2 regions of the Providencia rustigianii genome follow, and region 1 is predicted to be linked to the other one. Evidence: predicted binding sites of a transcription regulator. Region 1 holds the regulator's gene; the other holds the start of a gene.
The links. The regulator PurR, encoded in region 1, represses purine synthesis genes. The targets are predictions, from matches to a motif close to CANGCAAACGTTTGCNTG.
Positions count from the first base shown of each region.

Region 2: the regulator PurR is predicted to act here: its motif matches at 4,336-4,353, upstream of purM (phosphoribosylformylglycinamidine cyclo-ligase).

Region 1 is NZ_LR134396.1:1,693,729-1,701,638, forward strand. Features, by position in the region: gene EL244_RS07815 (riboflavin synthase subunit alpha) at 128-793, shown strand; gene EL244_RS07820 (putative quinol monooxygenase) at 879-1,154, opposite strand; gene EL244_RS07825 (helix-turn-helix transcriptional regulator) at 1,179-1,934, opposite strand; gene punC (purine nucleoside transporter PunC) at 2,085-3,311, opposite strand; gene punR (DNA-binding transcriptional activator PunR) at 3,435-4,340, shown strand; gene purR (HTH-type transcriptional repressor PurR) at 4,352-5,377, opposite strand; gene sodB (superoxide dismutase [Fe]) at 5,819-6,397, opposite strand; gene EL244_RS07850 (Grx4 family monothiol glutaredoxin) at 6,976-7,323, shown strand; gene rnt (ribonuclease T) at 7,420-7,910, opposite strand, start outside.
Region 2 is NZ_LR134396.1:2,158,699-2,166,608, forward strand. Features, by position in the region: gene bepA (beta-barrel assembly-enhancing protease) at 1-864, shown strand, start outside; gene arsC (arsenate reductase (glutaredoxin)) at 877-1,233, shown strand; gene hda (DnaA inactivator Hda) at 1,269-1,991, opposite strand; gene uraA (uracil permease) at 2,098-3,396, opposite strand; gene upp (uracil phosphoribosyltransferase) at 3,476-4,102, opposite strand; gene purM (phosphoribosylformylglycinamidine cyclo-ligase) at 4,417-5,457, shown strand; gene purN (phosphoribosylglycinamide formyltransferase) at 5,457-6,095, shown strand; gene speG (spermidine N1-acetyltransferase) at 6,366-6,911, shown strand; gene ppk1 (polyphosphate kinase 1) at 7,001-7,910, shown strand, end outside.

The sequences.
Region 1 (7,910 bases):
GTACATTCGTGTACAGATTGTTTAATTGTTTTGTATATACAGCATAAATAGTACCACTCAAATAAGATAGATCTCTGAAAATTCTTAGGTAAACTGAGTCCATAAATCCACTGCACTGAGAGTTATTATGTTTACAGGCATTGTTCAGGGTACCGCCCCAATTATTGAAGTCACAGAAAGAGCAAACTTTCGCACTCATGTTATGAAATTCACGCCTGAATTATTAGTCGGTTTAGAAACAGGCGCTTCGGTGGCTCATAACGGTTGTTGTTTAACTGTCACTAAAATTGAGGGTGAAAAAGTTAGCTTTGATTTAATCAAAGAAACGTTACGCCTAACCAATTTAGGGGAGTTAAAGGAAGGGGATGTTGTTAATATTGAACGCGCTGCTAAATATGGTGATGAAATAGGTGGGCATGTTGTTTCTGGGCATATTGTCACCACCGCAGAAATCAGTAAGATTTTCACCTCTGAAGATAACCATCAAATTTGGCTATCTATCTATGATAAGTCCCTCATGAAATATATTTTGCACAAAGGCTTTGTGGCAATCGATGGGATTAGTTTAACGGTAGGTGACGTGATTAATAACCGTTTTTGTGTTCATTTGATCCCTGAGACATTGGCAAGAACAACATTAGGTAAAAAGCGTTTGGGTGATAAAGTCAATATTGAGATTGACCCACAAACTCAGGCGATCGTTGATACGGTAGAGCGTGTATTACATCAAAAAGAACAAGATAAATTGTTGCAGCAAGAACAAACACAGGAACTATCGGCTCAACAGGAATAGCAATTTAGGATTTCAGTCATTGGTGAGGCTATAGCTTAAGTTTAAGCCATAGCCTATAAAATCATCAATCATTGAAAGTTGTGAGCTATAATTTCTCACTGAAATTAACAGAAAATATTGCGTTGTCGCGTTCAATTGCATCGACGAGTCGTTTAAAGTGAACGCTGTTTTGGTACATTTCTAAGTCTTGCCGGCTTTCCCACTCTTCAAAAACAATATAGCCATTTTCTTTTGCCATAAGGTCATATTGCAAACATCCTTTTTCCCGACGGCTATGCTTCGCTATATCCCGAACGATCTTTTTAGTCAGATACCCATCTGTTTTTTCTGTAGTAATTTGGGCATATACAACAATACTCATACCGTTCTCCTTTTGTATTAAGAACTATCTTAATGGAGACTTTGTTTTTGTATTGTAAAAAAGCGAATAGTTTGATTTCAAAAACGCCGTCGGCGTCATAGTAAAGTATCGTTTAAAATCGCGATAAAAGTGGGATTGATCATAATAGCCTGTTTCAAACCAGCGATAAGTATCTTGTTCTTTTACCATGGTTTTTAATACATGCTCAAGACGGCAATTGATCTGGTAACGTTTTGGCGTGATACCAAATTCTTTTAGAAACTCTTTTTGTATCAAACGAGCACTATAGCCAGTGTCATTTGCTATTTCCGTTATTTTTTTCTCTGGATTACGGTATAGCGTATTGAGAACCTGATCAATAAAGTGAGTTTTCTTTGTAGCTTTATTTGCGTAGAAATAATCGTGTAATTCTTTAAAGGAAGAGTTAGCCAATGATTTAAACCAATTATCGTTCCAAATATGGCTCAGTGGCATAGGAGTATCTGTAAAGTTTAAGGTTCGCAGAGGAAGTAAAAAGCGCAATGCATCATGGCGAATACGTAAGACCATAACCGTGGCATTGTTAGGAATTGCAGTAAAAATATTAATTCTTGGAATGATGAGTTGATATGGATTTATAGATGTATGGGCATCAGTGGACATGCTGATATTGGTCGAAGAAATCCATATTTCCGCACCAGTGCCTGGAAATATTTTAATAGGAGATGTGAACTTCTTGATGATTAAAATTGAGCTTACAAACTCTTTTAATTCATCCGGTGGATAATACTGTTTTAGCATGGTTCTCAAAAATTCATCATTGAATGATTTTATGATAGCCTGTTTTGAATATAAAATTAACCCTATAAATTATTCGTAACTAATTGAAGATAAAAAAGCCACATCGCTTATTGAAGTGTGATGTGGCTAAGTCGTGGCTAGTTGAAATAATTAGGAATTATGCTGGTACTCAGCACGCTTTACCTCATTATTCGACTTTACGGCACAACGTTGCATCCAATAACCAAGAATCATCGGAATAATAGTAAACGCCATAACGCCAGTTGTTGCGAGTAATGGGTTGAAAGCAAGAGCAGAGACAAGCAAGCTAGCTAAGAAGCACAAACCGAGTTGCAATGCATTCTGTAAGGCGGCAGCTTTGCCACTGGCTGTTGGGAATGCATTCAGTGCTTTCGAAACTGCAATGGGATAGGATGCTCCATTCATCGCTGCCATAAAGCAGAATGGAATTAGAATTAAGGTTAATGTTGGTTGGCTATACAGTGCCATGATAAACAGTACGGACATACTAATAGCATAACCAATTAATAATAACGGGAATAACAGCTCAGCTCGCACTTTTATCAAAACAAAGCGGCAACCGTATCCACCGACAATAAATGCCAGAGTTTGCGGGATGTAGCTTAAGCCGATATCAGCAGGGTTAAAGCCCATATCACGTAAGATAAATGGTGAGCCAGTTAACCATGCAAAAAAACCTGCGCTACAAGAAGCATAAATCAGCACGTTTCCACTAAAGATACGGGAACTCATTAATTTTGAAAAAGAAATTTTATCTGATGAAGATTTTTCTTCTAAAACTGTTTTTGGCGTGATTTTCTTTAAAAATAAAGTCGGAAGAAGCAACAGAACGCCAACCATCATAAGAACAACAAAAATAAACTCCCAATCCTTATGCTCTAATACCCAAGCACCCAATAGTGGCGCTAAAGCCGGAGACAGAGCAACAAGAGGCATAATTGAAGCAAAGACTTTTTGAGTATCTGCTTCATCATAGCGATCAATAACTAATGCTTGCCAGAGTACTGCAGCCGAACATACACCGACAGCCTGTAAAAAGCGCAGTATTAACAATTGAGTTGCATCTGTAACCCACAACATTCCGAGGCAACTAATAATAAATAGTGATAATCCAGCGATCAGAATTGGCTTACGACCTAATTTATCTGAAAGGGGCCCCCACACTAGTTGAGCAAAAGCAAAACCAGCTAAAAAAATACTGAGTGAAGCGCTGATAGCACCTTCAGTTGTATTCAGGGATGTTTGCATAGCACCAAAGGCAGGCAGATACATATCGATGGCCAAAAAACCTAGCATGCTTAACCCTGCAAGGTAAATCAGAAAACCGGAAGAGTTTTTTGTCGCAGTATTGGTCATAGTATTTTACTTAATTAATATTTGAAATAATGTTAACGATTATCTTATTGTATAGGCTGTTTTTTTACATTGTGAAACGGTAATATTTGGACTCTGTTATCAAATATTTTGAAAGGAACGCGTATGTGGTCAGCGCATGCACTTGAAGTAATTGATGCTGTTGCTCGAACGGGAAGTTTTAGCGGTGCCGCCGAAGAGCTGCATCGTGTGCCTTCTGCAATCAGTTATACTGTAAAGCAAATTGAGGAGTGGCTTGCTGTACCTCTATTTGAACGACGCCATCGTGATGTTGTGCTCACTGAAGCGGGTGTTATCTTTATCAAGGAAGGACGATCAGTTATCAAAAAAATGACTGATACCCGCCATATGTGTCAGCAAGTGGCAAATGGCTGGCGTGGGCAATTCAGTATTGCTGTGGATTGTATTGTTAAACCACAGCGAACAGAGCAATTGATCTTGGATTTTTATCGACATTTTCCTGACATCGAATTATTTATTCACCCTGAGGTTTTTAATGGGGTATGGGATGCCTTAGCTGATGGGCGTGTGGATGTGGCTATCGGTGCTACACGCGCGTCTCCAATTGGTGAGCGTTACAGTTTTCGTGATATGGGATTTATGTCTTGGCGCTGTGTTGCTAGTCCTGATCATCCCTTAGCTCAAATTGAAAACAAGCTTTCTGATGACCAAATGCGTCAATATCCTAGCTTATGTTTAGAGGATACATCACGTAGTTTACCTAAAAGAGATACATGGGCACTGGATAACCAGCGGCGCTTAGTGGTGCCATACTGGGAGAGTGGATTAACTTGTTTGATGAATGGTCTTTGCGTTGGAATGGTACCGGAACACCGTGCAGCACCATTATGTGAACAAGGGAAGTTGGTGGAGTTAAAGCTATCACAACCATTTCCATCGAGCCCTTGTTGTTTAACTTGGGTAGAGAATAATCCTTCTCCAGCGTTGAGTTGGTTACTGGATTATCTTGGCGATAGTGAAACCCTCAACGCTGAATGGTTATCGTCCTGAATAAGACATCCTTATCGACGATAATCAATAAATGGACCATCCGCGACAGAGCGACGCTCAACTAAGCGAGGATGAACTTCAATCGTCTGTGCATCTTCGCGTTTATTAACAATACGGTCGAGCAACATCGTAAATGCCATCTGCCCTAAACGCTCTTTAGGCTGATGGATGGTAGTCAATGCAGGGGTAAAATAACGAGCATTACGCACATTATCATAACCAATAATGGAAATATCCTGAGGGACGCGCAAGCCCATTTCATCAGCAGCGCAGATGGCTCCCATCGCCATAATATCCCCACCACAGAAGACGGCAGTAGGGCGATGCTTATTACTTAAAATTTGCATCATGGCTTTATAGCCGGATTCTGGTTCGAAATCCCCTTGAACGATCCATTCATCTCTTAGGGTAACCTTGGCTTCTTCCATGGCCTTTTTAAAGCCAGTAAGCCGCCCTATACCGGTGTTTCTTTCAAGGGAGCCAGGGATCACTCCAATGTCACGATGACCTCGATCAATTAAGTAACGCCCAGCAAGATAACCACCATGGAAAGAGTTATCAATAATACTATCTGTAAAGTCGCCTCGAGATGTACCCCAATCCATTACGACCATGGGGATATTGCGATAGTCTTCCAGCATACTGATAAGAGTGTCAGGGTATTCGGAACACATCACCAATAAGCCATCAACACGCTTTTGCGCTAACATTTGCAGATAGGCTTTTTGTTTACCTAAATTACTATGGGAGTTACATAAAATTAGGGTATAGCCTTTTTCATAGCAACTATTTTCTACCGACTCAATAACTTCAGCAAAATAGGGCGCTTCACTTGATGTTGCCAGTAAGCCAATAGACTTTGTATGGTTGACTTTTAAACTACGGGCAACCGCACTTGGTGAATAATTAAGCTCTTTGATGGCAGCCCAAACGGCTGTCTTTGTATCATCAGCGACAAAACGCGTCTTGTTGATAACATGGGAGACGGTTGTGGTGGAGACGCCAGCACGCTTCGCCACATCTTTAATCGTTGCCATGGGAAGAAAAAACTCCTGACCAGACTTGGTCTCTAAAAGAATTCTAGTTAAATAATTACCTGCATATTGATGCATTGACCCTTTACAAGCAATAATTTAGCGATTTGTTATCGATTTTGTCTGATCTAGCGCAAAAACGAAAGAAATAATTGATGTTATAACATGTGACATAAGCACTGGTTTTGCATTTTTGTGGATGTATACTAAATTAACCGTTGTATTGGCATGGTTAATATTACTTCAACTTCTTTACTTTAAATGAGAGGAACTCATGGATACAGATTTTAAATATGGATTAATGGCGGCAATGGGCTCTTTAGTTGTAATTATTCTTTTTGCCGTACATATTTTTTGATTTCTTTTTTCACCACCATTGAAGGTGAAAAACAATTAAGGGCGAGTATGATACTCGCCCTTAATCATTTTAGATCTGAACTACAATTAAGCCAGATTTTCTTCAACAAATTTCCAGTTAACCAGCGCCCAGAAGTTTTCTAAGTATTTTGGACGTGCGTTACGGTAGTCGATATAGTAAGCATGTTCCCAGATATCAACAGTCAAAATAGGTTTATCATCACCAGAAATTGGTGTTGCTGCGTTAGATGTATTAACGATAGCTAGACTACCATCAGATTTTTTAACTAACCAAGTCCAACCTGCGCCAAAATTTTTAATAGCAGCATCTGTGAATTGCTCTTTGAACTGAGCAAAAGAACCGAATGCTTTATTGATTGCTTCTGCAACTTTGCCAGTAGGTTCGCCACCTGCATTAGGGGCTAAGCAGTGCCAATAAAAAGTGTGGTTCCAAACTTGAGCGGCGTTATTGAATACACCAGCCTCAGAAGTTTTAATGATTTCTTCTAAAGACAAACCTTCAAATTTAGTCCCTTTGATTAGGTTGTTCAGGTTAACAACATAAGTATTATGGTGTTTACCGTAGTGATATTCTAAGGTCTCTGCAGAGATATGAGGTTCTAAAGCATCTTTAGCATACGGTAGAGCTGGTAATTCAAAAGACATTGCGTACTCCTTGATTGCTTTTATTCAATATTTAGGGTGTTTGCTCGTAAAATGAGCTGAAATTGTTCTTACTTCTATTATTACAGCTAAAACGTTAACGTCGTATTATGCTGTTTGATATATCATTTAATTATTATCATAGGATACAACTTTTAAGAATAAAAAGCCTATCCCATGATGCTATTAATGACTAAGTTTTTGTTGGGTATATTCAAGTTTTATCTCGGCAACCTCTCCACTTTTAGCTTTTATTGAGTATGGAAAAGCATTCAGTGTTATTAATTTGCTAATATATTAACAAACAACAACCATAATTACACTGTAAAAACAGCGCAGTAAAATAGACATTTGCAAAAGAGAACCAATGTACGCAGCTTTTCACCTTTTGAGTGAAGCAAGTAGGAGTGCTATAGTAATCACCTTACAAAACTGGCATATTGTATGAAACTATCACTGAGCTGTTTACGATGTTTTAACAGTGCCGAGAAGTCATTCCAGTTAATGATTTCGGTATATAAAGAGGCGGGTAATACTGCTAATTGACTACAAAATCAGCACCCATGCTTTAGGAATTAGAAATGACAACAATTGAAAAAATTGAGCGCCAAGTTAAAGAAAATCCAATTTTATTATATATGAAAGGCTCGCCAAAGCTGCCAAGCTGTGGCTTTTCTGCTCAAGCAGTGCAAGCTCTATCTTCTTGTGGTGAGCGTTTTGCTTACGTTGATATTTTACAGAATCCAGATATCCGTGCAGAGTTACCAAAATACGCCAATTGGCCAACATTCCCACAACTATGGGTCGATGGTGAATTAGTTGGTGGATGCGATATTATTGTTGAGATGTTCCAGCGTGGCGAGTTACAAACGCTAATTAAGGAAACTGCGGATAAATATCGTTCTGCGGATGACGCGGCCTCTGAATAATTTACTGCTGTTGTAATTTGTTAAAATTACATCAAGTAATAAAAACCGTATTAGTATTTTAAAGTCTAATACGGTTTTTTTATGTAGTTACTTACACTATTCGGATTCTGCGGGGAGGGGCCAACCACCGAGCTTCTTCCATTTATTCACGAGTTCGCAGAACAGGAGCGCAGTCCGATTGGTATCATATAATGCGCCATGAGCTTGTTTTCCATCAAAAGGAATTCCTGCGGTAACACAGGCTTTAGCCAAAATAGTTTGCCCAAAAACTAAGCCACTTAATGCGGCTGTATCGAAAGTGGCAAAAGGGTGGAAAGGATTACGTTTTAAACCAGAACGCTCTGCTGCATTCATCACAAAGCTATGGTCAAAATTAGCGTTATGGGCCACCATTATGGCGCGATTACAGTCAGTATTTTTCATCCCTTTGCGGATCGTTTTAAATATGGCATGCAAAGCATCATATTCACTGACTGCACCGCGTAATGGATTTGTTGGGTCAATGCCCGTGAATGCAAGCGCGGCAGGCTCTAGGTTAGCGCCCTCAAAAGGCTCCACATGAAAATGTAAAGTCTCATCAATAGATA
Region 2 (7,910 bases), 460 kb from region 1:
GAGCAAGAAGCCGACCGTATCGGTTTACAGACCTTACGCCGCTCGGGTTTTGACCCACATGCGATGGCTGATTTTATGCAAATAATGTCAGACCAAACGCGCTATATGTCAAAACCACCTGAAATCCTGCTCACCCACCCCTTACCTGATAGCCGTTTAGCGGATGCACGCAACCGTTCTAACCAATATCCAAAAGTTAGCGCGCCATCTTCTCTCGATTTTATGTTGGCTCGAGTACGTATCTTGTCCATGTATAGCGCCGACCAAAAAATTGCACTAGACCAAATCTTGGATAATTACAGTAAAGGCAATGCCCAAGAACAACTGGCCGCAAAATATGGTCAAGCTTTACAATTATCACAAGATAAAAAATATGCCGAAGCAGGCGCTATCCTGTCAGAATTATTGGCCAAACAACCAGATAATCCATGGTTTATTGACTCAATGACGGATATAGACATTGAACAAAAGCAGGTTGGAAAAGCAGTAACCCGCCTACAAAACGCCCTGAAAAAATCACCGAAAAATACGGTATTTATTGTTAACTTAGCCAATGCGTACGTGAATAGCGGTCAATATCAAGATGCCAGCAAGCTATTAAATAAATATACGTTTGATTACCCATATGACCCGATAGGATGGGATTTGTTGGCAGAAGCATCGGCTAAACAAGGGGATCGCAATGCGGAACTTGCCGCCTATGCGGAAGGTATGGCACTACGCGGTAACTATGACACTGCCATTAATTATTTGAGTGAAGCTAGCCGTAGAAGCCGTTTAGGTAGCTACGAGCAGCTACGATTTGATGCGCGTATTGATGAGCTGACAAGGCTGAAAGAACGTGATAGTAATGCAAAACCGTAAGGACCAATAATCATGACGGATTCAATTAAAATTTATCATAACCCACGCTGCTCAAAGAGCCGTGAAACCTTGGGTTTATTGCAAGACAAAGGTATTACGCCGACGGTGGTTGAATATTTAACAACACCGCCCTCAGTTGCAGAAATTGAAAAACTATTGAAAATGCTAGGATTCAGTGATGCACGCCAACTAATGCGCACCAAAGAAGAGTTATATAAAGAGTTGAAATTAGCAGATACAGCCTTAACTCAAGCGCAACTCATTAAAGCCATGCATGATAATCCAAAATTAATTGAGCGCCCTATTGTTGTTAAAGGCAAAAAAGCGAAATTAGGTCGCCCACCGGAGCAAGTACTAGAGATTTTATAAGTGAAATATTTGGCAGTCGATTGGCTGCCAAACTTTTATAACTTGAGGATATCTTTTACGAAGGGAATGGTCATCTTGCGCTGCGCAACAATAGAAGCATGATCAAGCTTATTCAAAATATCAAATAGCGTCCCCATTTTTCTATCTAGCCGTTTTAAAACAAAACGACAGACATCTTCAGGTAATTCAAACCCACGAATACTTGCACGCAACTGTAATGCATGGATTTTATCTTCATCACTCAGCGGATGAAGTTTATAAATTTGCCCCCAATCTAAACGAGAGGCTAAATCAGGAAGTTTTAAATCAATTTGACGAGGAGGTCTATCCCCTGTAATCAGTAAACAGGTTCGCCCAATCTCTAATATGCGGTTATATAAATTGAAAATGGCCATTTCCCACTCTTCATCACCTGCAATGCACTGGATATTGTCAATGCAGACAAGGGATAAGTGTTCCATACCCTCTAAAACTTCAGGTACGAAATAGGCCCGTTTATCGAGAGGAACATAACCGACAGCAATACCTTGCTCTGAAAGTTCAGCACAAGCCGCATGTAGTAAATGGCTTTTACCGCCTCCTTCTCGAGACCAGTAATAAATATAACTGCCATGAGGTTGGTTAATCGCTGTTTTAAGCGCTGACAGCAACCCTTCATTCTCCCCCGCATAGAAACTTGCAAAGGTTTCATCATCCGGAAGATAGAGTGGTAGTGATAGCTGAGATGGTGTGTTCAGAAGCGCCTCTGATTGTACAATTCAATTAACGCCGATAAGTTTATCATAAATACCAAGGATAGATGAACACTCAGAACGTTAATTGCCGGAGCTTTAGCCACTCCGGCAATTTATTTTGTATTACCGCTTATTTATTTTTCTTTTCTTCCACAACATCCACTTCTGAAGTAATGAACTGTTTTTCTGGGCGTACGAAGGTAATAAAGCGGAATAATAATGCCATCAAGATACCCACGATAGTCGCCAGTGCCATACCTTTCAGTTCAGCTTGACCAATATGGATCACTGCACCACTAACACCGATGATTAGAATCACCGATGTTAAAATCAGGTTTTGCGGTTTGTTATAATCCACTTTAGAGTCGATCAATACGCGAATACCCGATGCACCAATAACCCCATACAGTAACAAGGATACGCCACCCATGACTGGAACCGGAACTAACTGAATAGCCGCCGCAAGTTTACCGATACAGGACAGTAAGATAGCAATTACCGCCGCACCGCCAATAACCCAAGTGCTATAGACCTTAGTGATCGCCATGACCCCGATGTTTTCACCGTAAGTGGTATTTGGTGTTGAACCAAAAAAACCTGATAATACGGTAGAAATCCCATTAGCAAACATCGAACGGTGTAAACCTGGGTTTTTCATCAAATCACGTTCTACAATATTCGCAGTGACCACTAAATGCCCGACATGTTCAGCAATAACCACTAATGCCGCAGGTAAAATAGTCAGGATAGCAAACCATTCAAAACGTGGCGTATAGAACGTTGGAATCGCAAACCAAGGTGCTTCAATCACCGGAGTGAAATCGACAATCCCCATAAAATACGACAGTGCATAACCAGAAAGGAAACCAATTAAAATTGGGATAATCGACAGGAAACCACGGAATACCACTGCACATAAAATCGTCACAGACAACGTGGTAAGTGAGATGATTAATGTCGATGAGTCAACGGGTGCGCCTTCTTTTGGCAATAATCCTGCCATTCCCGCTGCCGTTTGAGCCAATTCCAAACCAATAACTGCAACAATTGCCCCCATTGCCGCAGGAGGGAACATGACGTTGATCCAACCGCGACCGGCCACTTTGACAATGAGTGCCACAAGACAAAACAGCGCCCCACAGATAATAAACCCACCAAGAGCGAGCTCATAACCTAAAGGTAATAAAATTAAAACTGGTGAAATAAAGGCAAAACTAGAGCCCAAATACGCTGGGATTTTTCCTTTACAAATAAACAGGTATAACAGTGTACCAATCCCGTTAAACAGTAAGATAGTTGCAGGGTTAACCCCGAATAAAATAGGTACAATTACCGTCGCCCCAAACATGGCGAACAAATGTTGAAAGCTTAATGGGATGGTTTGTAATAAAGGTGGTCTTTCTTCAACACTTATCGTGCGGCGTGTCATCTCTCTTTATCCTCTTATCATGGTAGTGAGTATTATTTTTTTATCAAAAAAAAGCCGACTATCAAGTCGGCTTAATTATTTATTTAGTACCAAATATCTTATCGCCCGCGTCTCCGAGACCCGGAACGATGTAACCATCTTTATTTAAATATTGATCAATCGAAGCGGTATACAGTTCAACATCAGGGTGAGCAGCTTCTAATGCAGCAATACCTTCCGGAGCAGCAACAAGAACTAATATTTTAATTGAATTACAGCCGGATTTTTTCAATAGGTCGATAGTTGCAATCATCGAGCCACCTGTTGCTAACATTGGGTCAACAACCAGAGCCATACGCTCATCGATGTTTGAAACTAATTTTTGGAAATATGGGACAGGTTGCAATGTTTCTTCATCACGGTAAACACCCACTACGCTGATACGTGCACTTGGAACACTTTCCAGAACGCCGTTCATCATGCCAATACCAGCACGTAAAATTGGGACTACCGTAATTTTCTTACCTTTAATTTGTTCAATTTCTACCGGACCACACCAACCATCAATAGTAACTTTTTCAGTTTCTAGGTCTGCGGTTGCTTCATAAGTTAGTAGGCTACCAACCTCTGAGGCCAGTTCACGAAAACGCTTAGTGCTTATATCGTGATCTCGCATCAGGCCGAGTTTATGTTTAACGAGAGGGTGTTTTACCTCAACGATCTTCATGGGTTTCTCCTACCTTTTTAAACGTCACCGGACAAAAAAATCGCCGGATTATACCTCTTTTTTTATTATATGCCACTAGGAACCTATTGATTTAGGTCAAAGTATAATCAAACAAACTTTCTTTGTTCGAATAGTATACACCAAATATTTTTTGTTATAGGTTCTCCATAAATTAGTGGGCGATCTATCACTGGATATCCCTTTATTCTGACAAATATTTCACTCAGAAAGCTATCGCAAACGTTTGCGGAGCCTGATAGAATATCTGCAAATGATGTTATTTTTTCCAAAATGCAATTGCCTTGGGGGCCGTAGTGACTGATAAAACCTCTCTCAGCTATAAAGATGCCGGTGTCGATATTGATGCGGGTAACGCATTGGTTGAACGTATCAAAGGTGTGGTGAAAGAAACTCGCCGTCCAGAAGTTATGGGAGGACTGGGGGGATTTGGCGCATTATGTTCCCTTCCGCAGAAATATCGTGAACCTGTTTTAGTTTCAGGCACTGATGGCGTAGGCACTAAATTACGTCTTGCTATGGATCTGAAACGCCATGACTCCATCGGTATCGACCTCGTCGCTATGTGTGTGAACGACTTAATCGTACAAGGTGCAGAGCCACTATTTTTCCTCGATTATTATGCTACGGGTAAATTAGATGTGGATACCGCAGCTAGCGTCATTACAGGCATAGCCGAAGGTTGTAAACAATCAGGTTGCGCATTAGTTGGCGGTGAAACCGCTGAAATGCCAGGAATGTACCACGGTGAAGATTATGATGTTGCAGGCTTCTGTGTTGGCGTTGTTGAGCGTTCTGAAATCATCGATGGTTCAAAAGTCAGCGCCGGCGATGCGTTAATTGCCTTAGGATCAAGTGGCCCACATTCTAACGGCTATTCATTAGTCCGAAAAATTTTGGAAGTGAGCAAAACCAACCCAGAAACTACCCAATTAGCAGGAAAATCTCTCGCTGATCATCTCCTTGAGCCAACCCGAATTTATGTGAAAAATGTACTGGAACTCATTGCCAAAAATGATATCCATGCCATTGCGCATATTACAGGTGGCGGTTTCTGGGAAAATATTCCTCGCGTATTACCGGATAATACCCAAGCAATTATTGATGGTAATAGTTGGCAGTGGCCTGCTGTATTTGAATGGTTACAACAGGCAGGCGATGTCACCACTCACGAAATGTATCGTACATTTAACTGCGGCGTCGGTATCATCATCGCCCTGCCACAATCAGAAGTTGAATCTGCCCTAAATTTACTGACCTCTTTAGGGGAAAATGCGTGGCAAATTGGTACTATTGGCGCATTGCCAGCCGGTGAAGAGCAGGTTGTTATTCGCTAATGAAAAACATCGTGGTATTGATTTCGGGCAGCGGCAGTAATTTACAATCAATGATTGATGCTTGCCAATGTGGTGAAATCAGCGGGCAAATCGTTGCTGTGATTAGCAACAAAAATGATGCTTACGGTTTACAGCGAGCACAAAAGGCGGGTATTCCCGCCATTTGTGTGGACTCCAAACAATTTGCCGATCGCCAAACATATGATGCCGCATTGTTAGACACCATTGAACGGTACCAACCTGATTTAGTCATTTTGGCTGGATTTATGCGCATTCTCACCCCCGAATTTGTTAAACATTTCACTGGGAAAATGCTCAATATCCACCCTTCTTTATTACCAAAATATCCGGGGCTACATACTCATCGTAGGGCCTTAGAAAATGGCGATAAAGAACACGGTACATCCGTGCATTTTGTCACGGAAGAACTCGATGGCGGTCCGATTATTATGCAAGGTCGCATACCGGTTTATTCAACAGATACCGAGGATGATTTGGTCGAACGAGTCAAACTACAAGAGCACATTATTTATCCTCAAGTGGTCGAGTGGTTTATTGCTAATCGACTAGTCATGGGGGATGGTAAAGCCTTTTTAGATGGTAAAGCGATACCAATAACAGGGTTCATTGCCGAATAGCAGCCTAGAAAATACGATTAAGGGTGGAGAAAAAATCTCCGCCCTTTTTATTTACATACGTTTATCAGAAAGAACTCATTGTTCGATATACGAAAGCGATTACGCTGTAATTAAGTGAACTAATATTCACCAATAAGAATAACACCCTGCTTTCTGTCATTATTTTATTGTAAATAAGTGGTATTCTAAATATAAGGATGGTCAATTGACTTAGTGATTGATGTTTTATCCTTAACGAGTTCTAAAATTAACAATAAACTGAGGTGTTTTATGACGACCGGGCAAGCTCATCTGTTCAGATTGCGCCCACTTGAGCGTGAAGATTTAGCATTTATCCATCAAATCGATAATAACGCCAATATCATGCGTTATTGGTTCGAAGAGCCATATGAAGCATTTGTGGAGTTAAGTGATCTTTACGATAAACATATTCATGACCAATCTGAACGACGCTTTATCGTAGAATGCGATAGTGAAAAAGTCGGTTTAGTCGAATTGGTTGAAATTGATTATGTTCACCGTCGTTCCGAATTTCAAATTATTATCGCACCGCGTTATCAAGGCAAAGGTTATGCTAGCCGAGCAGCAAAACTCGCAATGGACTACGCCTTTTCGGTGCTCAATTTATACAAGCTGTATCTGATAGTCGATAAAGAAAATATCAAAGCTATTCATATCTATAATAAGCTCGGTTTCCATACTGAAGGCGAGCTTATTGATGAGTTCTTTGTGAATGGTCGTTATCATACTGCAATCCGTATGTGCATATTTCAGCATCAATATTTTGCAATGAAGCAGCAAGCTACAAATGAGTAATATGCCACAGTCTTACGGCAAGTAAGTGACAGGTGATAATCAGTCTCTACACGCATTAACCTATATTATCAGTCGAATACGGAGCAACAATGTCCCAAGAACGCCTCTATCATGAAAAAGAGCTCAGCTGGCTCTCTTTTAACGAACGAGTTCTTCAAGAAGCCGCTGACAAGCGTAACCCTTTGATTGAACGAATGCGTTTTTTGGGCATTTATTCCAATAACTTAGACGAATTTTATAAGGTCCGTTTTGCCGATGTAAAACGCCGTATTTTAATTAATGAAGAGCGAGGCTCCGCTAGCGGGGCTCGCCATCTACTCAAGCGCATCCAATCCAAAGTCGCAAAACAAGAGCAAGAGTTCGATATTTTATATAACGACTTGCTACTAGAAATGGCGCGTAATCAGATTTTTTTAATCAATGAACGTCAAATTTCTCCACGCCAACAGATTTGGTTGCGTCAATATTTTCGACAAAACCTGCGTCAGCACATTACCCCCATTTTAATTAACCGAGATACCAACTTAGTTGAGTTCTTAAAAGACGACTACACCTATCTTGCGGTTGAAATTATTAATGGTGCCAATGTGCAATATGCACTGCTGGAGATCCCATCGGATAAGGTTCCACGTTTTGTTAATCTGCCACCAGAAATGCCAAAACGTCGAAAATCCATGATTTTGATTGATAACATATTACGTTACACCCTTGATGAAATTTTTAAAGGCTTCTTCGATTATGACAAACTCAATGCTTATTCGATGAAGATGACCCGAGATGCGGAATATGACATTGCCACCGAAATGGAGTCCAGCTTGCTGGAAATAATGTCATCCACATTAAAACAGCGCCTCACCGCAGAACCCGTACGTTTTGTGTATCAACGAGATATGCCGGACGAGATGGTCGCCCTTTTACGAGAAAAATTGGGCTTATCCAGTGATGATTCAGTTATTGCAGGTGGACGCTACCATAACTTTAAAGATTTCATTAACTTCC